Linked DNA regions of Collimonas fungivorans Ter331. The protein of the gene in region 2 binds, or shares a complex with, the protein of the main gene of each other region. Links are inferred from orthologs where the notes say so. Each region holds a gene or a part of one and is shown on either strand. Other genes may lie near its edges.

What was found.
Region 1: the proteins of CFU_RS20330 (region 2) and dsbD are in contact, whole or in part, in a crystal structure (PDB 1JZD), measured with the Escherichia coli proteins. The link is inferred for Collimonas fungivorans Ter331 from one-to-one orthologs.

Annotation. Positions count from the first base shown.
Region 1 is NC_015856.1:521,917-533,001, reverse strand. The notes cover bases 8,092-11,085. They hold dsbD (protein-disulfide reductase DsbD), read right to left. Parts: upstream 10,513-11,085; coding sequence 8,671-10,512; downstream 8,092-8,670. Other genes in these bases: rplQ (50S ribosomal protein L17), read right to left, coding at 10,942-11,085; cutA (divalent-cation tolerance protein CutA), read right to left, coding at 10,505-10,837; CFU_RS02265 (peroxiredoxin), read right to left, coding at 8,092-8,486. Also shown: CFU_RS02295 (c-type cytochrome), read right to left, coding at 1-612; yihA (ribosome biogenesis GTP-binding protein YihA/YsxC), read left to right, coding at 811-1,530; hemB (porphobilinogen synthase), read left to right, coding at 1,769-2,782; CFU_RS02280 (TonB-dependent receptor family protein), read left to right, coding at 3,101-5,215; CFU_RS02275 (sterol desaturase family protein), read left to right, coding at 5,378-6,634; CFU_RS02270 (magnesium transporter CorA family protein), read left to right, coding at 6,612-7,766; more of CFU_RS02265, read right to left, coding at 7,845-8,091. UniProt on the Escherichia coli protein: Required to facilitate the formation of correct disulfide bonds in some periplasmic proteins and for the assembly of the periplasmic c-type cytochromes.
Region 2 is NC_015856.1:4,580,802-4,591,841, reverse strand. Bases 5,665-8,613 are described here. They hold CFU_RS20330 (DsbC family protein), read left to right. Parts: upstream 5,665-6,747; coding sequence 6,748-7,479; downstream 7,480-8,613. Other genes in these bases: CFU_RS20320 (DUF3429 domain-containing protein), read left to right, coding at 8,421-8,613; CFU_RS20325 (nucleotidyltransferase family protein), read left to right, coding at 7,555-8,139; CFU_RS20335 (FAD-dependent monooxygenase), read left to right, coding at 5,665-6,736. Outside these bases: CFU_RS20370 (CHASE2 domain-containing protein), read right to left, coding at 1-204; CFU_RS20365 (FecR domain-containing protein), read right to left, coding at 241-1,911; CFU_RS20360 (response regulator transcription factor), read right to left, coding at 1,942-2,631; cell division topological specificity factor MinE, read right to left, coding at 3,017-3,268; septum site-determining protein MinD, read right to left, coding at 3,270-4,085; septum site-determining protein MinC, read right to left, coding at 4,200-4,937; more of CFU_RS20335, read left to right, coding at 5,492-5,664; more of CFU_RS20320, read left to right, coding at 8,614-8,879; CFU_RS20315 (M61 family metallopeptidase), read left to right, coding at 8,882-10,729; CFU_RS20310 (UbiX family flavin prenyltransferase), read right to left, coding at 10,773-11,040. UniProt on the Escherichia coli protein: Acts as a disulfide isomerase, interacting with incorrectly folded proteins to correct non-native disulfide bonds.

The DNA.
Region 1 (11,085 bases), 4.1 Mb from region 2 along the record:
GATCGTCGCCATCATCGGGCCGTTCTTGCGGGCGCCGCTGCGGAAGTTGGTCAGCTCGGTCACCGTGTAGTCCTGATGCTGGCCGCCGATGCGCGGGAACTGGGCCGGAATGCCGGCGCCGTTCGGGCTGTGGCAGCCGGCGCAGGCCGGAACGCTCTTTTCGGCAATCCCGCCGCGATAGATTTTCTTGCCCAGCGCCAGACTATCCTTGTCCTTGGCGGCGCCCGGCTTGGCCGGCTGCGCATCCAGGTAGGCGGCGATGTTTTTCATTTCATCGTCGGTCAGCAGTTTGGCCAGCGGCGACATGATCGGGTTGCTGCGGTCGGCGCCCTGGAAATTGGTCAATTGCTTGTGGATGTATGCCGCATGCTGGCCGCCCAATTTCGGGTTGGCGCTGATGGTCGAGGCGCCTGCCGCTCCGTGGCAGGAGACGCAAGCGGTGATGTTGCGCGCTGCGTCGCCATTGGTATACAGTGCTTCGCCCTTGGCTGGATCCGCTTTGGCAGGCCCGGCGGGTTGAGTCTTCGGCGCATCCGCCGCATGGGCAACCGAGGAAAACGCAAGCACTGCAACGAAGAAAGATGTCACTACTGGAAAAAACGCACGGTTCATTCAAACACCCTGAGACTTGATTTTAGAATTCGGTGGCGACGAAGCTGGCCGGCTAAGCTACATCAGCTGATCGCCTGGCTCCCAAAGGCCATCAGCTACGTAAAGGTAATGCTAAGCGGAACAGCAGTACATAACCCCTTATTGTACAATAGCTTTCCGGCATTTTTGCCTCCCCTTACCGCATTTTCTGCTCAATCCATGTCCCTACTTTGGCAAGCCCGCTTCTTTACTACGGTCAATCATCTTCGAGACTTGCCAACTTTGCAAGTCCCCGAGATCGCTTTCGCCGGCCGTTCCAACGCCGGCAAATCGACCGCCATCAATCTTTTGTGCAATCAGAAGAAGCTGGCTTTTGCATCTAAAACACCTGGCCGTACCCAGCACATCAATTATTTTTCGATAGGCGGCGCCCATGTCGCCCAGCATCGCAAGGATGAAACCAAGATCGACGAGATCCGCGCCTTGCTGGTCGACCTGCCCGGTTATGGCTATGCGGAAGTGTCCGGCTCGGCCAAGCTGCACTGGCAGCAATTGCTCGGCGACTATGTACGCCGCCGCCAGCAGCTGGCAGCGCTGGTGCTGATCGTCGACTCGCGCCGTCCGTTCACTGAACTCGATGTGCAAATGGTGGAATGGTTTGCGCCTACCGGCAAGCCGATTCATTGCATCTTGAGCAAATCCGACAAGCTCAACCGCAACGACGCCACCAACGCGCTGCGCCAGGCCCGTACTTTCCTGGCAAGCTATGTCGATGAAAACAATCAGCAGCTGCCGTTTACCGCGCAGCTGTTCTCAGCGCTGAACCGCAGCGGGCTGGAAGAAGCGAATGACCGTATCCTGGAATTGGCTGGCCTGACAGACGCCGCCGGCGATATGCCTGACGCAACTGCTGCGGGCGCCGGCGAAGAGGAAGTTTAGTAACTGCGCTAAACATAAAAAAGCCCTGGAGAAAGGGGAATATCTCCAGGGCGCAATGCCTTATCACCAAAAGCGATACGGCCCCGCTCAGGGAGGGAAGCGGGAGGCGAATGATGCACCTATTGCTAGGAGAAGGACTGACCCGAAAAAGTTCACGACTTTTTTATTTTTCGGCGAAAATATTAGCGAAGCAAGCTGCAAGCTCGCTTTTCACCCACCTGACGTCTCAGAAACCGACATGCCACATTCTCAGAAAACCGCCCAGTTTCCAGCCATCCGCATGCGCCGCATGCGCAAAGATGCTTTTTCGCGCGCGATGATGCGGGAGAACACCATCACCACCGCCGACCTGATTTACCCAGTCTTCATACTGGATGGCAAGAATCAGCGCGAAAAAATCAATTCGATGCCGGGAGTTGAACGTCTGTCAATTGATCTGCTGTTAAATGTGGCAGAAGAATGCGTGGCATTGGGAATTCCAGTCATCGCTTTATTCCCTGTCATCAATCCATCGCTGAAAACCCCGGACGGCATCGAAGCCACCAACCCGCAAGGCTTGATCCCGCGCGCGGTGCGCGAACTGAAACAGCGCTTCCCTGAACTCGGTATCCTGACCGACGTCGCCCTCGACCCCTACACCAGCCATGGCCAGGACGGCGTGCTGAATGCCGACGGTTATGTGCTCAATGACGAAACCTGCGCCATCCTGGTCAAGCAGGCGCTGACCCAGGCCGATGCTGGCGTTGATATCGTTGCGCCTTCCGACATGATGGACGGCCGCATCGGCGCCATCCGCCATGCCCTGGAAACCCACCACCACATCTATACCCGCATCATGGCGTATTCGGCCAAGTACGCTTCGGCGTTTTACGGCCCGTTCCGCGATGCGGTGGGCTCGTCCGCCACGCTTGGCAAGAGCAACAAGAACACTTACCAGATGGACCCGGCCAACAGCAACGAAGCCTTGCATGAAGTCGCGCTGGACCTGGCCGAAGGCGCCGACATGGTGATGGTCAAGCCCGGCATGCCCTACCTGGATATCGTGCGCCGCGTGAAAGACGAATTCAAGGTGCCGACCTTCGCCTACCAGGTCAGCGGCGAATACGCGATGATCAAGGCTGCCGCCCAGAACGGCTGGCTTGACCATGACAAGACCATGATGGAAGCCATGCTGGCGTTCAAGCGCGCCGGCGCCGATGGCGTGCTGACGTATTTTGCGCTGGATATTGCCCGCCACCTGAAAAAAGGCTGAACGCCGGCTATTTGAAAAGGGCCGTGCCGGATTGCAAAAGCACGGCCCTGTTTTCCATCGAGTGCATCGACGACATTACTACTCAGCAACGTCGTCGAATATGCCTGCAAAATCTCCTTACCTGCTCCAAATCCCTCCTTTTTGCATCCAGGCCACAATAATTACAAGTTCATGCATTTAGGTTTGACTGCATAGACGATAATAATTATCATTCACGTCTTTATCCCCGGTCAGCCATCTTCTCAAACCCGATTACGTCGCGCTGCGAGCAAGACCAGCCAGCGCCAGCATTTCCCCTACCCGCAAAGAAATATAACAATGACCTCGTTCAAGCGTCCTCACCACCTTATTGTCAGCCGCTGTTCGGCAGCGGTCGCGCTCGCTTTCCTGAGCCTGCCTGGATTGGCCCAAACCGCAGCCGCTCCGGTCGCCGCCGACGATGCCAGCACTTCGACGCTGGAATCGATCCAGGTCAGCGCCGACTGGCTCGGCAGCGGCCTGCAAAACAGCGTGAAACGCTTTCCGGGCGCACGCACCGTGGTCAGGAAAGAAGAAATCGAAAACAGCGGCGCTTCCAATATCGGCGACGTGATGCGCCGCATCCCCGGCGTGCAGTCGACCGATAACTCCGGCACCGCCGGCAGCGCGATCTCGCTCAATATCGGCGTACGCGGACTGACCGGGCGCTATTCGCCGCGCTCTACCGTGCTGCTGGACGGCATCCCGATGGCGGTCGCGCCCTATGGCCAGCCGCAACTGTCGTTTGCGCCGGTCAGCCTGAACAACATCGAAGCGATCGACGTCGTGCGCGGCGGCGGCGCGGTGCGCTATGGTCCGCAAAACGTCGGCGGCATCATCAATTTCAAGACACGTTCGATTCCAACCGAACCCGGTTTCAACGGCGATGCCAGCGTACGCTACAACAGCTATAGCGGCGGCGAATCGCAAGAGTCGAACAAGCAATACAGCGCATTCGTCGGTAGCCAGCTGGACAACGGTCTTGGCCTGGCGCTGCTGTATTCCGGTTCCGACGGCTCCAGCTGGCGTACCGGCAGCCGCGAAACGGTCAACGATTTTGCGCTGAAATTGCGCTACCAGCTGACACCGGCCTCTGAGTTCTACGGCAAAGTGTCCTACTACGACGTCAACTCGCGCACGCCCGGCGGCCTGACCGTGGCGCAATACAATGCCGATCCTTTCCAGAACACGCGCCCTACCGATTACTGGAGCGGTACGCGCAAAGGCATCGACGCCGGTTATCTCAACACGCTGTCGGCCACTCAGGAATTCGAAGTCCGCACCTACTACAACGAAAGTTTCCGCCAAAGCGTATTGATCTCCGGCGCCAACCTGGTGCACCAGCCGCGCAATTACCAGGTGCTGGGCATCGAGCCGCGCTACACGCAGCGCTTCAACCTGGGCCAGACCACCAACGATGTCTCGGTCGGTTACCGTTATGTCCGCGAACGCGGCAACGACAATAGCTTCAATGAGGCTATCGCCAGCGGATCGCTGATGCCGCAGACCAGGTTCAACAACGCCACCGATGCCCATGCCGCCTATATCGACGACAAGATTTCGTTCGGCGCATGGCGCATCACGCCGGGCGTGCGTTTCGAACACATCAACTCTACCCGCGACGACCTGAAGGCGCGCAGCACCTACCAAACCACCAACAACAAGGCCCTGCCGTCGCTCAATATCGCTTACCTGCTGACGCCGGACCTGACCTTGTTCACCAACTACACCACCTCGTTCGGACCGGTGCAGAACCTTCAGCTGAACTCGCAGTCGGCGACCAATCCGCTGATCCCGGAACTGGCGAAAACGGTGGAAGCCGGCGCCCGCTGGAAGAACCGCCAACTGTCGGCCGAGGTGACGGTATTCGACATGCGCTTCGATAACCAGATCCAGCAGGTTGCTGGGACAGTGCCGGCAACCTTCATGAACATTGGCAAAACCAAGCACCAGGGCATTGAAACCGCAGTCGACTATTCCTTCGACAAAGCCGGCAAACTGGCCGGCCTGAACCTGTACGCCAACTACAGCTACACCCGCGCGCTGCAGGAATCCGGAGCGACGCGCGGCCTGGATGTGCCGTTCTATTCGCGCAATACCGATACCGTCGGCTTGCGCTACCAGAGCGGCCCGTGGGGCTTCAACCTGTCGAGCACGCATCAAAGCAAACAGTTCGCCGACAACGCCAACACCATCGCCGAAAGCGCGGACGGCAGCAATGGCGAGATTCCCGGCTTCCGCACCTGGAATACCCAGCTCGACTGGAAAGTCCCGGGCGCCAAGGGCTTCGACATCCTGGCAGGCGTCAACAACCTGACCGACAAGCGTTATTACACGCGCAACGTCGACAGCAACGCCGGACGCATGGTCGGCGCACCGCGCATGGTGTACGTGCAAGGCCGCTATGCGTTTTAAACGGACCGTGATATAGCGGCGCTTGCCGCACGCAGCGCAAAAATGGAAGCCCGGCCCGGCTTCCATTTTTTTTGTCGAGGAAACCCTCCTCCTGCATTGCCTGGGCTTTCGGTTACCATGCAAAACAACAACATCGATCGCGGCAAGCGACAGGAGACAAAGATGCAAGAGAAAGTGATTACCCTGGCGACGCCGGTATTCTTTTTATTGATATTCATCGAGCTGGCCGTCGGCCTGCTGCGGCGGCGCAATACCTACCGCCTCAACGATGCGATCAACAGCATCAGCCTGGGCGTCCTGAGCCAGGTCAGCGGCGTGTTCATGCAAGTGTTGCGGATCGGCATCTACGCCTGGCTGGCGAGCCACATCGGGCTGTTCAAGCTGCCGGCGGACAGTCTCTGGGTATGGCTGTCCGGCCTGCTGCTCTACGACCTGTGCTACTACTGGCTGCACCGCTGCGGCCATGAAGTCAACGTCTTGTGGGCAGCCCACGTGGTGCACCACCAAAGCGAAGACTACAATCTTTCCACCGCCCTGCGCCAGACCAGCAGCGGTCCGTTCCTGAGCTGGATCTTTTATGTGCCGATGGCAGTGCTCGGCTACCCGGTGGAAGTGTTTGCCGCCGTCGCGCTGATCGACCTGCTGTACCAGTTCTGGGTGCACACCCAGCAGATAGGCAAACTGGGATGGCTGGACCGGGTGCTGGTGACGCCGTCGAACCATCGCGTGCACCACGGCGTCAACGATATTTACCTGGACAAGAATTACGGCGGCATCCTGATCCTGTGGGACCGCCTGTTCGGCACCTTCATCGAAGAGCGCGACCAGGACCCGGTGGTGTACGGCACCCGCAGCCCCCTGCGCAGCTGGAACCCGGTCTGGGCCAACTTTGAAGTCTATAAAGTCCTGTGGCTGGATGCCTGGCGCGCGCAGCGCCCGGGCGACAAGCTGCGGGTCTGGCTGAAGGCGCCGGGCTGGCGTCCGGCCGACGTCGCGGCAAAATGGCCGGGCACATCTTTCGATATCGCCCGGCCGCTGTATCATCCGCAGCTAAGCCTGGCCGCCCAGGTCTACTGCCTGGTGCAATTCAGCATCGTGCTGCTGGTCACCACGCATTTCCTGGCGGCGCAGGTCGCCATGTCATGGCCGCTTGGGCTGGCTTACGCGGCCTGGCTGGCGGCAGGACTATGGATAGTCGGCGGCCTGATGGAGATGCGCCCGCGTTACGCTGCCCTGGAAGCATTGCGCCTGGCCGCGACCGGCGCCGGGGTGGTAATCGGCAAGGTCTGGTTTGGTGGGGTATCCTTGTCACCGTTGCTGCAGGGCGCCGTCATTACCGTATCGCTGGTGTCGATGATCGCTCTCTGGCTCATATTTAAACGCTTCTCGACAACGCATGGACATCTTTCTCATCAGTGACAACCAGGTCAGCCAAAGCAAGGAAATACCAGATACCGTCCCGGTCAAAGGTTTCCTCTGGATCGACGCCACCCACGAAGAAGTAGGCGCCGATCCGGAAGCCTGGCGCAACGCCATCACGCTCGCCACCGGCGTGCAGATCTACGATCCGCACATGACGGATACGCTCAACCCCAACCATCCTTCGTATTTCGATTCGACCCAGGATTACGGCATGGTGGTGTTTCGCAAGCTCGTGCTGAACGGCCATCCTCGCACGACTGAAAACGGCGTGCCGATTGCCGCCGACAAGATTGCTGCGCCACCCGCCACGGCGGCCGAAAGCGAAGCCAGCAAACGCCGGATTCCCGCAGCCTTGAGCAAGCTGGCGACGCAGCCGGTGACTTTCCTGATCATGGACCATGCGCTGGTCACCGTCCATGAACGCGCCAGCCGCACCATCGATGCGGCGCGCGCGCGTCTGCTGGACCTTTGCAACAAGACTGAAAAGACGCCGCACTCGACACGTCCGCCGACCTCACCGGAAGATCTGCTGCTGCGCCTGATCAATGCCATGGTCGACCAGTACCTGGACCTGCGCCAGCCGCTGACGACGCAGCTGGACCGCTGGCAGCGCGCGCTGCTCGATCCGCGCCGGCCGTTCAAGGACTGGATGGCGCTGCTGGATGCGCGGATTGAATTGCGCAAGCTGGAAAACCTGTGCGAAGAGCAGCACGACGCCATGCAGGAGCTGCGCGACTACTTCGTCGATATCGACGACGGCGTTGAAATCAGCCGCGCCAAGGACCTCCTGCTGGTGCGCATCAACGACGTGATGGAACACATAACGCGCGTGCTGAATCACGCGCGGCGACTGGAATCGTCGATCGAATCGGCAGTGCAGATCCATTTTTCCGCGGTGGCCCACCGCACCAACGAGATCATGCGCACGCTTACCGTCATCACCGCGCTGTTCATGCCGCTGACCTTGATCACCGGGATTTTCGGCATGAACTTCAACGAAATGCCGCTGCTGAAAAACAATGCCGGATTCTGGATCACGATGGGCAGCATGGTGGTGATCGTGATTGGCATGCTGGTGTTCTTCCAGCGCCGCCGTTACCTGGAGAGCCAGGCGCTGGAACGGCGCTGAGCAGTCTCCTCGGACAATAAAAAGCCCCGTTCTCGACGGGGCTTTTTCATTTTCAGGTCTGGCAAACCGGCGGTTACATCAGTCGCGGTTAGGCTGCGGAGTCAGGCGCAGATAAGGACGGATCGCCTTGTAGCCTTTAGGGAATTTCTGTTTCAGGACTTCGGGATCCTGCAGCGATGGAACGATCACAACGTCTTCCCCGTCTTTCCAGTTTCCTGGCGTGGCGACCGAATAATTATCGGTCAGCTGCAAGGAATCGATGACACGCAGGATCTCGTCGAAATTGCGCCCGGTGCTGGCCGGATAGGTGATGATCAGGCGCACTTTCTTGGCCGGGTCGATCACGAACAGCGAACGCACGGTGGCCGTTGCGCTGGCGTTCGGATGGATCAGGTCATACAATTCCGACACCTTGCGGTCGGCATCGGCGATGATGGGGAAACCAACCACGGTGTTCTGTGTTTCGTTGATATCCTTGATCCATTCCTGATGCTTGTCGGCAGGGTCCACGGACAGTGCGATCACTTTGACGCCGCGCTGTTCAAACTGCGATTTCAGCTTGGAAGTCAGGCCGAGTTCGGTGGTGCAGACCGGCGTGAAGTCGGCTGGATGTGAAAACAACACCACCCACGAATCGCCGGCCCAGTCATAGAAATTGATCTTGCCGAGCGAAGAATCCTGCTCAAAATCGGGGGCAACGTCGCCGAGGCGTAAAGTCATTTCAGTCTCCTTTGGATTGCATGGGGGATTGCGCGAGGATTGCAAAAACGCATCGAACTAAAACTATAGCCCTACGGCGGCTACAGCCTAAAGAATTTTATCGACTATCTACATAACCGCAGGTTAGATACAAAACGGCCGCAATAATTTATAAGTTGCCGCTTAAAGTTGTGCAATATAGCAATCAGCTATTCAGAACTGACAACGATCGCAAGAACTTATCAGCGTCCTGGTAGCCGATAACCCGCCCCTGAGGCACTTCCCGCCCTTGCCCGTCAAAGAATATGATGCCGGGCGGGCCAAACAGATTGAAACGCTTGAGCATGGCCTTGTCGTCCGCGTTGTTGGCGGTGACGTCGATTTGCAGCAATATCATTTCGCCGAAGCGCGCTTGCACCCGCGGGTCGGTGAAAGTGAATTTTTCCATTTCCTTGCACGATACGCACCAGTCGGCATAGAAATCCAGCAATGCCGGTTTGCCATTGGTCTGGGCCAGGGCTGCGTCCAGCTCGGCTACCGATTTGACTCGGACAAATTGCGCATGCGCGCTTTGCTGCGCTCCGCCCAGGTGCGCCAGCGGCGCCAGCACATCGCGCCCGCCGCTGATGCCGCCGACCAGCTGCACCACGCCGCACACCATGAACACCACGCCGAAGGCCTTGGCGAACCAGGCAGACGACCTGCCCCACAACAGGAATGCGCCGTAGCCTATGCCTAGCGCCGCCCAGCCCAGCATCTGCGCCAGCACCGGAATCACCGGCGCCACCATCCACAAGGCCACCGCCAGCATCAGCACGCCGAAGAACCGCTTCACCGACTCCATCCAGGCGCCGGCGCGCGGCAACAGGGAGCCGGCAGAAATGCCGACCAGGATCAAGGGCACGCTCATGCCGACCGCCATCGCAAACAAGGCGCTGCCGCCGATCACCACATCGCGGGTCTGGCTGATATACACCAGGGCGCCAGCCAGCGGCGCCGCCACGCATGGTCCGACAATCAATGCCGAAATCGCGCCCATCACAAACACGCCGATCAGCTTGCCGGCCGATTGCTGGCCGGAAGCTTGGGTCAGCCTGGTCTGGAATGCCGCCGGCAGCTGCAGCTCATAGAAACCGAACATGGATAGCGACATCAGCACCATCAGCAAGGCGAACGCCGACAGCACCCAGGGATTCTGCAGGGTGGCGGCCAGGCCTTCGCCAGCCAGGCCGGCGGCAACGCCCAGCGCGGTATAGACCAGGGCCATCCCCAGCGCATAGGTCAGCGACAGCAGGAACCCGCGGCGGCGGCTGACCTTGGTGCCCTCGCCGACAATGATCGACGACAGGATAGGCACCATCGGCAGCACACACGGAGTAAACGCCAGGCCCAGGCCGAGCAGCAGGAACAAGGGCATGATCACCAGCAGCTTGCCGCCATTCAGCGAAGATTCGATGCGCCCGCTCTCGGTATCGGCAGGAGCCGACGAGATCGCGCCTCCTGCGGCCTGTGCCGCCGCCGCAGGGCCATTGCCGGTTGCGGACGTTGCCTGCGGCGTATCGATGGCGCCGCCGCTGCCTTTGGCGATGCCCATCGCGCTCAGCAGCCCACCGCTGACGCTGGCGGCGGTTGTAGACAGGCTGACGCTGGAATCCATGGGCGGATAGCACAAGCCCTTGTCGGCGCAGCCCTGGCCGGTGGAAATCAGCGTGAAGCTGCCGTTGGCTTCGACCGGCAAGCGGATGGTGACGCTGTGGTGGTAAGTCTCGACATTCTTGTTGAAGGTCTGGTCGAACTTGACGGTGCCGGCCGGGATCTGCGGTTCGCCCAGCGTTGCGCCTTCGGCCTTGAAGTGGAAACGTTCGCGATACATGTAATAACCGTCGGCAATCGCGTAGGTCACTTCGGCTGTCTTGGCATCGGCCATGCGTGCCGAAAACTTGAACGCCACTTCCGGCGCCAGGTAATCGTCTTCCTCGGCATGCGCCACGGTAAACGCGAACAGCATGGCGAACAGCACAGACAATTGCTTGAGAGACTTAAACATTCACGTCCTTTTGGGTTTCTGCAGTAATCCAGTTCAAGTAGGCCGGCAAGCCAGCCACAATCGGTAGGGCAATTATTTCCGGTACGGCATACGGATGAGCGGCCTTGATCGCGCTTTCCAGCTCCGCATAACGATGTGCCGCGGTCTTGATCAGCAAAGTCGTTTCAAGCGCTTGCTCCACCTGGCCTTGCCAGCGATAGACGGATTGCACCGCCGGCAGGAGATTGACACAGGCCGCCAGCTTGCGTTCCACCAGTTGCTGCGCCAATGCCTGCGCGCCGGCGAGATCGGGCAAGCTGGTGAGTATAAGCAAGGCATCTGACATAGTCGAACTCTTTGATCTATCCTTACAGCACATCAGGCGCGCAGAACGCAAAAAAGCCAGGCTAAGCCTGGCTTTTGATTTTAACGCAGCTTGGATACTTAAGCTTAGTCAGCTGTCGGTACTTCAGCGCCGTCGCTGATTTCCGGACGGTCCATCAGTTCGATGTAAGCCATAGGCGCGTTATCGCCAACGCGGAAACCCATTTTCAGGATGCGCAGGTAGCCGCCGTTACGGTTTGCGTAACGTGG
Region 2 (11,040 bases):
GTAGTCGTCGATGGCGACGATGATGATGTCGTCGCGCGCCGGCCGCGAATCGGCCCGCATGAACTGGTCGTACAAGGTGCGGTCGAGGCGGCCGAGGCCGTTCACGTAGCCCATGCTGCCGGCGACGATCAGCATCAGTATGGTGATCGCCATCCATTGGCGGAACGCTACCCGTTTGATGAGCGGAATGACCTGCTTGATCATGAACAGTCGGCGAAAGGTTGCATGGTCGTGGCAGGCTTAATGTCCGGTCTGGGTGTTGCCGCCGACATTGAGCAGGGGCGAACCGTCGCTGGTGATCCAGCGGCTGCCGATATACACTTTTTGCGAAGGCGAGAAGGGGCCTACGTAACCGTCGGCGTCGATCGCCTTGATGCGGATGAAATAAGTGCCGTTGTCCGGACGCGGGACGACGATCTCCGGCGTCGCCGTGGTTTGCGTCAGCAGCAGCGCCGAGTAGCCTGCGTCGCGGCCGATTTCGACCACGAATGTTTGTCCCGGTTCTGCGCTCCAGCGGAACGACAGGTCGCCCTCGACCGCATCGGCAAACTTGGGAACCTGCAGCGCCGGCAGCAGGTTGAAGCGTTGCGGATCGCCGTAAGGCCCCTGGTCGCTGCCCTTGCCCTGCTCGACAATGGTCGCCACGCGCCAGAAGTAAGTGCCGAGCGCCAGTTTGCCGGCGCTGAACTGCGGCGCCGCGACGGCCGGCTGGTCAAGCAGCAGCTGCCTGAATTCGGCATCGCTGGCGACTTGCAGATGATAGGCTTGCGCGTTGCCGACTTCGGCCCAGCTGAAGATGACGTCTTCGGCGCGCGATTTGTTCTTTGGTTCGATCGAGATCGGCGGTTCGGGCCGGGCTTTTAATGTAAACGCGGTGATCTGCGGGATGCCTTGCAAGCCAGTCTGGTCGAGCGCAGTGATGCGGGCGAAATACTTGCCGTCCTCAAGCCCGTTGATCTTGAGTTCGGTATTGTCCGATTCGGCCTCGCTGACGACATTGCGCGCATCGGCATCGGTGGCGATTTGCGCACGGTAGCTGCGGGCGCCGGCCACCGCAGCGACGCTGAAGCGGACCGTCGGCCGTTCCTGCAGCTGCGGACGGCCATTGAGTTGTGGCGCCGGCAACAGCGCAACTGCCTTGCCCACCCCTTTGCCGTTGGTGACGTTGCCTTGCCCAGGGCGCAGGGTTAGCGCCGGCGCCTGGTTTTTCTTGGCCACTGCGACACCGCCGCTCAGCACTTCGGTCATCACCCTGTCGCCGACCAGGTCGACCCGGAAATCGGTGCCGCGCACGCCCGCCACCGCCAGCGGCGAATGGACTTCGAAACGGCCTTTGTTCTTGTCCAGCGGCGAGACCTTGGATTCGACCCGGCCTTTGAGCAATGTGATCTCGGTGCGCGGGCTATTGGTATAGCGCGCGGTGCGCAGCTTGCTCAGTTTTACCTGGCTGTTGGACGGCAGGGCGACATGCGACTGGTCCGGCAGGCTGAGCGACAGGAAGCTGTTGCTGCCGGTATTGATGATGGTGCCTTCGCTCAAGATAGTGCCGATGCTGATCTCGATCGGGCGGCCGTCGGCGCCGACAGCGTCGATATTGCCGGACATGGCGGCTACCTGGGCCGTGCTCGGATCATCCGGCAGCAGCGCCACCGGAATGATGATGGCGGTGCCGACCGGGATCGTGCGGTCATTTTCGATGTGGTTGAGTTTCGCCAGCTGCACCCAGTTGTTCTTGCTGGAAGTCAGCTGGGCGGCGATCACGCCCAGGGTGTCGCCAAGCTGCGCGCGGTAAGTGATCGTCGCCGCACCCACCTGCACCGCGGCCGGGTCCAGCGCCGGCGGGGCAGCAAATAGCGGCGCCTCTGCAAGGCAGAGCGCCAGGAAAGCTATTTTGGTGAATGTGCTGCGCATATCTGTCTATCAGCGCAACCGAAACGCGCCTTATCCTGTTAGTTGTTCTAGTCGATAACCGTAGCTATAAACCGGAGCGAGTCGATAGCCGTTTTCTGGTCGTAATTGTAACTTACTCCGTACCCGTGAGACGTGGGTATCCATGGTACGGGAAGGAATGTCGACATCGCGCGACCATACGGCTTCGAGGATATAGGCGCGCGACAGAGGGCGGCCCAGGTTGCGAAAAAACAACAGCGCCAGGTCGAATTCCTTTTGCGTGATCTCGATCGGCTTGCCGGCCAGGGTCAGGCGGCCTGAGCGTGTTTCAAACAGATAATCGTTGAATACGATCTGTTCGCTCGAATTCTGGATCGGATAGGCGCGCCGCAACAAGGCTTGCACGCGCGCCACCAGCTCGCTGCGGCGGATCGGCTTGATCATGTAGTCGTCGGCGCCGGCGGCCAGGCCTTCGACAATGTCATCCTCGCCGGAACGGCTGGTAATGAACAGCACCGGGATGGTCTTGGGAAGTTTGTCTCTGACCCAGCGCAATACCTCGGGGCCGCTGAGATCAGGAACCTGCCAATCCAGGACCAGCATGTCGTAGCTTTCCCGGCGCAGCTGGTTCAGTATCTCTTTGCCGCTCTGGAATGGATGGCAGATATGCCCACTGGATGTGAGCACCTGGCAAACTAGATCGGTTTGACTGGGGTCGTCATCAAGGACAGCAATTCTCATATTTTATATATGTTAGGTGATTTCAGCGCTGGGGCCGGCATCGGTGTTGTGGCGAATGCAAGGACGAATACATAGACTATATTAATCTTATTGCTACATTGCTGTAGATAAATATTCTATATATTTCCAGTGTCTTTCAATTGCCACAAAAAATAAATAATTCAGTGGCGCCGGATGTATTTGACAAAGCCCATGCCAAAACCGTTTCGGTTGCATGTTTGGCGGTGTATGCGATTGTCATACAGTGTATGACGGGATTTGTAAAATTCCACCAGTGGCGCTCAATAACGAGAACCTGTCCGGGCCTGCGATCCTGGCCGGTCGTTGCACGGATTGCGGCCAGCGCGGCATTGCGCTGAATTCAGCTGCAGTCAGAAATGCCGGCTTAAGCGTCCGGCAGCACCACGTTGACATCCAGCACTTCAAGATTTCCCTGGCGATCCAGGGAAATCTTGATGTCGTCGGCATTGACCTTGGTGTATTTGGAAATCACCTCGATCAGCTCCTTGTGCAGCGCCGGCAGGAAATCATGGCCCGAGCGGCCATTGCGCTCGCGGGCAATGATGATCTGCAGGCGTTCCTTGGCGGCCGATGCTGTTTTAGGCTTGTTGTTAAACAAGAACGAGAGCAATGCCATGTTATTTCCCTCCAAAGATGCGGTGCAGGAAACCCGGTTTTTCATAGGAGGTAAAGCGCAGGGTGACGTCCTCGCCGAGGAAACGCGAGACGACATCTTCGTAGGCCAGGGCGACATCGCTGCCCTTGATATGAATCGCCGGATTACCCTGGTTGGAGGCGTGCAGCACCGATTCCGATTCAGGAATGATGCCGATCAGCGGAATCCGCAGGATATCCTGGACATCGGTGTACGATAGCATTTCGCCGGCTTCGACGCGTTTGGCCGAATAGCGGGTGATCAGCAGATGTTCCTTGACCGGCTCGCCGCCGTTTTGCGCGCGCCGCGATTTCGCCTGGATGATGCCGAGGATGCGGTCGGAGTCGCGCACCGACGATACTTCCGGGTTGGTGACGACGATCGCTTCATCGGCAAACGTCAGCGCCATCACGGCGCCGCGTTCGATGCCGGCCGGCGAATCGCAAATGATGTATTCGAAATCCATCTTCACCAGGTCGTTGAGGACGGTCTCCACGCCTTCTTCGGTCAAAGCATCTTTGTCGCGGGTTTGCGAAGCCGGCAAGATGAACAGGTTTTCGCAATGCTTGTCCTTGATCAAGGCCTGGGTCAAGGTTGCTTCCTTGTTGACCACATTGATCAGATCGTACACCACGCGCCGTTCGCAGCCCATGATCAGGTCCAGGTTGCGCAGGCCGACGTCAAAGTCGAGCACGGCGGTTTTGTGGCCGCGCATGGCCAGGCCTGATGCAAAACTGGCGCTGGAGGTGGTTTTGCCAACCCCGCCTTTGCCGGACGTAACAACGATGATTTTTGCCACGAAGAGCTCCTTTGTTATGCATTGCGGGACAGAGTTTAAGAGTCGCCGCCGTGCGACGAATTACTCTGTCCTCAACTGATTAGATAAAATGGTTAATGTAACGAGCAGATTCCCTTAATTACGCGACGCGGAATTGAGCGATAGTACGTCAATCCGGTCGCCGCTCAGGCGAATTTGTGCTGGCTGCCCCTTTTGTTCCGGCGGCAAGCCGTTTTCGAAAGTGCGGTAGACGCCGGCGATGGAAACCAGTTCGGCTTCCATGCTGGCAGCGAAGATGCGCGCCGAGGTATCGCCGCTGGCGCCAGCCAGGGCGCGTCCGCGCAGCGGCGCGTAGACGTGGATGCTGCCGTCGGCGATGATTTCGGCGCCATTGTTGACTGTGGCGGTGATCACCAGGTCGGCGTCGCGCGCATAGATACGCTGCCCTGCGCGTATCGGCGTATCGATGATCATGGTGCTGGCTGCAGCCCTGGGAGGCGCGGCAGCAGGTGCGGCGGGCGGCGGCGGAGCTGCAGGTTCCTGGCGAGCCGCAACGACGTGATCGATGCTCAGGCCGCTGGCGATGATGTCGGCTTCCATTTCCGCCGGGGCATTGCGTACGGCAACTGCGTTCAGGCGATATTTCTTCAGCAGCTCTATCAGTTGCGGCCAGTCCATGGGCGAACGGTCCGGCCCCAGCGCGGCGACATCGATGACGGCAAATTCATTGTCAAAGAAGTCGGCGCTGCCGCCGGTCATCTCCTGCAAAGCGGCTTCCAGCACCATCGGATCTGAATCATGCAAGATGGCGGATACGGCCACCACGGTTGCAATTTTTATTTCAATCGGCTTGCGGGATTTGTTTTTGAGCATAAAGCAGTGAGGTATATAGGCAACCAAAGCGGAAAGCGCTGACGGATTGGTTTATAGAACGTTTAGGCGGCAAATGGTTCGCTTATCTGTTTGCTTAAGGGTATATAAAATATTGTCCTGTTTTGTGATCTTACCAAATCTCGGGAAGATCACGAAAAAAGCATTGCCGGCCTGTTGTTCCTGGATGCTGCCGTATTCGGCCTGAGCCGGGGGTTTTCACTGCTTTTTCACTGTTACGTAATGCGCCGCAAATGCAAAAAGGGCTTAGCCGAAGCTAAGCCCTTTTTCCGTTTTTGGTGGCCCGGGGCGGAATCGAACCACCGACACAAGGATTTTCAATCCTCTGCTCTACCGACTGAGCTACCAGGCCAAGGGACAGGAGTATAGCAAAACATTTTCGATCCGCAAAGCCCCTTGTTGAAACTTCTTGAAAAAACTTTGCGCTGCTCATGTGCAGCCCAATTTGTAGGCGGCAACTTCCCGTCGGGGTGCCAGGAAACCCTTATTTGATGGGGCGCGCGAGGCTTTACAAGCGTAGTCGTTATAATGGCGGCATGAAAGATATCGCATCAATCTCGAAAAATACCGGCGCCGCGCCGAAGGCGGAATACGATATTTGCATCGTCGGCAATGGCGCTGTCGGCAAGGCGGCGGCGCTGGCCTTGGCGCAGGCGGGTTTGCGCGTCGCTTTGCTGGGGATGCCGCCGCCGGCGCCGGTTGCAGCGCCGGAGGCTTGGGACACGCGCGTCTACGCATTGAATCATGTGGCGCGCAGCCTGCTGTCGACTGTCAAGGTGTGGGATGCCCTGGATCCGGCGCGGATAAGTCCGGTAGAAGGCATGGCGATCAAAGGCGGGACCGGCAGTGCCGCCGGCAATCTGGCGTTTGACGCTTACAGCGCGCGGGTCGATGCGCTGGCCTGGATTGTGGAAGACCGCAATCTCAACCAGGCACTGGATGCGGCGCTGAAATTTTCCTCGAACGTGCGGCTGCTCAGCGGCCGTGTCAAATCCCTGCAAGTAGATACGGATGCGGCGGCGCTGCAGCTGGAGTCGGGCGAGACTGTCGGCGCTGCGCTGGTGGTGGGCGCCGACGGCGCGCAATCCTGGGTGCGCAGCCAATGCCAGATCGGGATCGATTACCGCTCATATAAACAACGCGGCGTGGTCGCCAATTTCTCGTGCGAGCGGCCGCATCATGGCATTGCCTACCAATGGTTCACCGAAACCGAGGGCATTGTCGCCTTGCTGCCGTTGCCTGGACAGCGGGTATCGCTGGTGTGGTCGGCGCCGGAGACCCTGGCGCTTGAACTATTGAACGAACCCCTGTCGGAACTGGCCGAGCGCCTGACGACGCTGGCCGGCGACAAGCTGGGACAGTTGCAGCCCCTGCAGCCGGAACTGGCGCAAGCATTTCCTTTATCCCTGCTCAAGACCCATTCGCTGGTGGCGCCGCGTGTCGCCCTGGTCGGCGACGCCGGCCACGTGGTGCATCCGCTGGCCGGGCACGGCATGAATCTCGGATTCGGCGACGTCGCGGCGCTGGTCCAGGTGCTGGCCGAACGCGGAGCCCATCGCGATTGCGGCGATGCCGGCGTGCTGGCGCGTTATGCGCGGGCGCGTAAGGAAGAAATACTCGTGATGCAAATGACGACCGACGGACTGGAGCGGCTGTTTGGCTTCGATTTCGGGCCCTTGCGTTTGCTGCGTAATGCCGGGTTGAACTTGCTGGATAAAGTGCCGGTCTTAAAAAGACAATTGATGGCCCACGCTTTGGGTCGGACAGCTGATAAAGAATAACTGGAACAACGATGAAAAAAACAAGCGTGGTATTGACGACCCTGGCGGCCCTGATGGGCCTGTGGGCAAGCGCTGCCGGCGCCGAGACCTTGCAGGAAGCCGCGGTCAAGAAGCTGATAGAGCCGCGCCTGGGAGACAACGTCAAGGTCGATGAAGTGACCAAGACGCCGTATTCCGGCTTGTTCGAGGTGCGCGTCGGCAACGATATCTTTTATACCGACGCCGCCGCCAAGTATGTGTTCGTCGGCCGCATCATGGATGCCCAGACCTCGCGCGACTTCACCCGCGAGCGAGTGGATGAGCTGAGCAAGGTCAAGTTCTCGGATTTGCCGCTGGAGCTGGCCATGAAAAGGGTCAAGGGCAACGGCAAGCGCGTGATCGCGGTGTTCGAAGATCCCAACTGCGGTTATTGCAAGCGCTTCCACAAGACCACGCTGCAGGAAATAGACAACGTTACCGTGTACACCTTCTTGTATAACATCCTGGCCGACGATTCCGCCGTCAAGGCCCGCAATGTCTGGTGCAGCGCCGACCGCAACAAGGCCTGGACCGACATGATGGTCGACGGCAAAGCCGCCGCCGCCGCGCCGGCCGCCTGCCAGGCGCCGAACGACAAGGTACTGGCGCTCGGCCAGAAGTTGAACGTGACCGGCACGCCTACCATCATCTTTGCCGACGGTTCCCGTACGCCTGGCTGGATCGATGCGAAAGCCATGGAAGCCAAATTCAGTTCTTTGAAATGAAGCAGGCGCCTGCCGTCCGGCGGGCGCGACTTTTCCCTGAAACCTGTCATGGGTGTTCAACCAAATAGCAAACAAATGAGCGGACAAATCATCGGCCTGCTGCTGGCCGCTGGCCGCGGCCAGCGTTTTGATCCGAGCGGAGCGCGCAGCAAATTGCTGCAGCCGTTGCCGACCGCTGACGGCCGGACGGTGCTGGCGACTGCTGCCGGCAATCTGGCGGCAGCCCTGCCCATATGTGTTGTCTTGCGCGGCGACGCCCCGGATCTGGCGGCGCAAGTTGCCGCTTACCCTTGGCTGCCATGCGCAACCGCCGATGACGGCATGGCGGCGTCCCTGGTATGTGGCCTAGAGCAGACCGCAGATGCCGCCGGCTGGATAATTGCCTTGGCCGACATGCCCTATGTGCAGGCGGCGACCATCCAGGCGCTGGCATCGGTGCTGCGTCAAGGCGCCGACATTGCGGTGCCGACCTGCCTCGGCCGGCGCGGCAATCCGGTCGGCTTCAGCCGCACGCACCTGCCGCAGCTGCTTGCGCTGCAAGGCGACCATGGCGCGCGCAGTCTGTTGCAGTCGCATCCTGTAGTTGAAGTGGCGGTGGACGACCCCGGCATCCACCAGGACATCGACACCGTCGCCGATATACGACAATCGACGGCCTGAAGCCGGCAATCCGCCGTTCTTTTCAGCGCCAGGCGACCGAGGCCGGGCCTGCCGGGCGCAATCCCGCTACACTATCGTCTTTTTGCGCAGGTGGTGTAGTGTTTCGTAGGTAATGAAACTTAATAAACGGCGTCTTTCCGCGCCATGCGTCGTTGCAAATCCTCGCGATAGTCCCGCTATCGCTCCGGTTTGCGCCTAGCCTGACACGAAAATCCCCCATTTCTTAAGCTCCATTACCTACGAAACACTACACTAGCTGTTCTCCCTGACGAAGCCTCCAGATGAATCCACATTTCCTGAACAAACGTATTATTCATTTACTTGGTTATGCCGGATTGATTCCGTTCGTGCTGCTGACGCTGGCGTGCTGGCTGGTCAATACTGACTGGCTGCGCGATTTTATCCGTGGCCAGCTGGCCTATGGCATCGCCGCGCTGTCTTTTCTCGGCGGCATACACTGGGGCGCGGTGGTGTTGCGGGCCGACCTCTCGGCTGACCATACAAAAAAGGCCTTGATCTGGGGCGTGGCGCCGACCAGCATCGCCTGGTTCTCGACCATGGCCGGCGGTTTCGGATTCGCCTTGCTGATTGCCGGATTTATCGCGGCTTACCAGGCCGACAAGCGCCTGTTCCCATGGTACGGCTTGCCGACCTGGTTCATTGAATTGCGTTTCAGATTGACATGTGTGGCGGTGGCGGCGCTGATGCTGACCGTGATTGCCGGTAACGTTCGAGGATAGAGATGAAAAAAAGTACTGCAAAATCAGGCGCCAAGTCGGCCCGCGGCGCTCTAAGCTACAGCATCATCGCAGCCGATCCTGCCGCCCATCTGTTTGCCGTTACCCTGAGCATTGCCGAGCCGGCTGCGGTGGGGCAGATCGTCGCCTTGCCGGCCTGGATCCCGGGCAGCTACATGATCCGCGAATTTGCACGCAATATCGTACAGATCCGCGCCGAGTCGAACGGCCGCAAGATCGTCCTCAAGAAACTCGACAAGCACTCCTGGCAGGCGGCGCCATGCGACGGGCCGCTGACCTTGCATTATCTGGTGTACGCATGGGACCTGTCGGTACGCACCGCGCATCTGGACCAGACCCACGGTTTTTTCAACGGCACCAGCGTATTCCTGCGCGCGGTCGGCCAGGAAAATGTACCGCACGTCGTGGATATCCAGCGTCCGCAAGGCGAAGCATATGAAGCCTGGCGCATCGCCACCGCGCTGCCGACGCTGAAAGCCAAGCGCGGCTTGTTCGGCAGCTATGTCGCCGCCGACTACGACGAGCTGATCGACCATCCGGTCGAAATGGGCAGCTTCCAGCTGGCGACTTTCAAGGCGCACGGCGTGCCTCACGAAATTGCAATCACCGGCAATGTGCCGAACCTGGACCTGGCGCGCTTGAGCGCCGACCTGAAAAAGATCTGCGAAACCCAGATCAGCTTCTTCGAACCGGCCGGCAGCAAGTTTGCCAAGCGCGCTCCGATGCAGCGCTACGTATTCCTGACGCTGGCGGTGGGCGACGGTTACGGCGGCCTTGAGCATCGCGCTTCCACCGCGCTGATTTGTGCGCGCGCCGATTTGCCGGTCAAGGGGCAGGCGGACATGAGCGACGGCTACCGCACCTTCCTCGGCCTGTGCAGCCATGAATATTTCCATACCTGGAACGTCAAGCGCATCAAGCCGGCGGCGTTCGCGCCGTATGACTTGCAGGTCGAAAATTACACGCCGCTGTTGTGGCTGTTCGAAGGTTTCACCAGCTACTACGACGACCTGATGCTGCTGCGCAGCGGCCTGATTGACCAGCCTGCCTATTTCAAGCTGATTGAAAAGACCATCAACGGCGTGCTGCTCGGCAGCGGCCGGCACAAACAGAGCGTCGCCGAATCCAGCTTCGACGCCTGGGTCAAATACTATCGCCAGGATGAAAACGCGCCGAACGCGATCGTCAGCTATTACACCAAGGGCTCGCTGGTGGCGCTGGCGCTGGACCTGACAATCCGCAGCGAGACCAAGGGCCGCAGGTCGCTGGACGACGTGATGCGCGCCTTGTGGCAAAGATACGGCCGCGATTTTTATGCCGGCAATGCCTTCAGCGGGCGCGGCGTCAGCGAGGCTGCGGTCGAAGCGCTGTTCGATGAAATCACCGGCCTCAAGCTGAAACGTTTCTTCGATCGTTATGTGCGCGCAACCGACGATTTGCCGCTGGCGAAATTGCTGGCGCCGACCGGCATCGTGCTCAACGATAGCCGCAAGCCGGGCAAACCTTCGCTTGGCGTGCGCACCGCGCGCAATGGCGGCGACTGCAAGCTGGCCAACGTGTACGAAGGCGGCGCTGCCCATCGCGCCGGTCTGTCGGCGGGCGACGTGCTGGTGGCGGTCGACGGCATCCGTGTGCCTAACAGCCTGGATGCGTTGCTGGCGCGTTACCGGGTTGGCGACAGCGTGGTCGTCCATGCTTTCCGGCGTGACGAATTGATGACTTTCCGTGTCAGGCTGCTGGCGGATAGCGCGCCACAAATCGGCTTGAAGGCGGAAGTAAAGCTGGTGCCGGCGCTGCGCACTGCATGGCTGGCCGGGCGCAGCGGACGTTAAGCGGGGGAATTGGAAAAAAGCCGGAGCAGTTGTCCGGCTTTTTTTAATCGGCTTTCAAGCCATTCCAGCGTGGCGTCAGCGTATGCTGGATGGCGAACAGATCGAGCACCCGTCCCAGGGTATGGTCGACCATTTCCGCGATGCTTTGCGGCCGGTGGTAAAACCCCGGCAGCGGCGGGAAGATGACGCCGCCCATTTCGGTGACGCTGGTCATGTTGCGCAGGTGCGCCAGGTTGAACGGCGTTTCGCGCACCATCAGGACCAGCCGCCGGCGCTCCTTGAGGACAACATCGGCGGCGCGCGTGATCAGG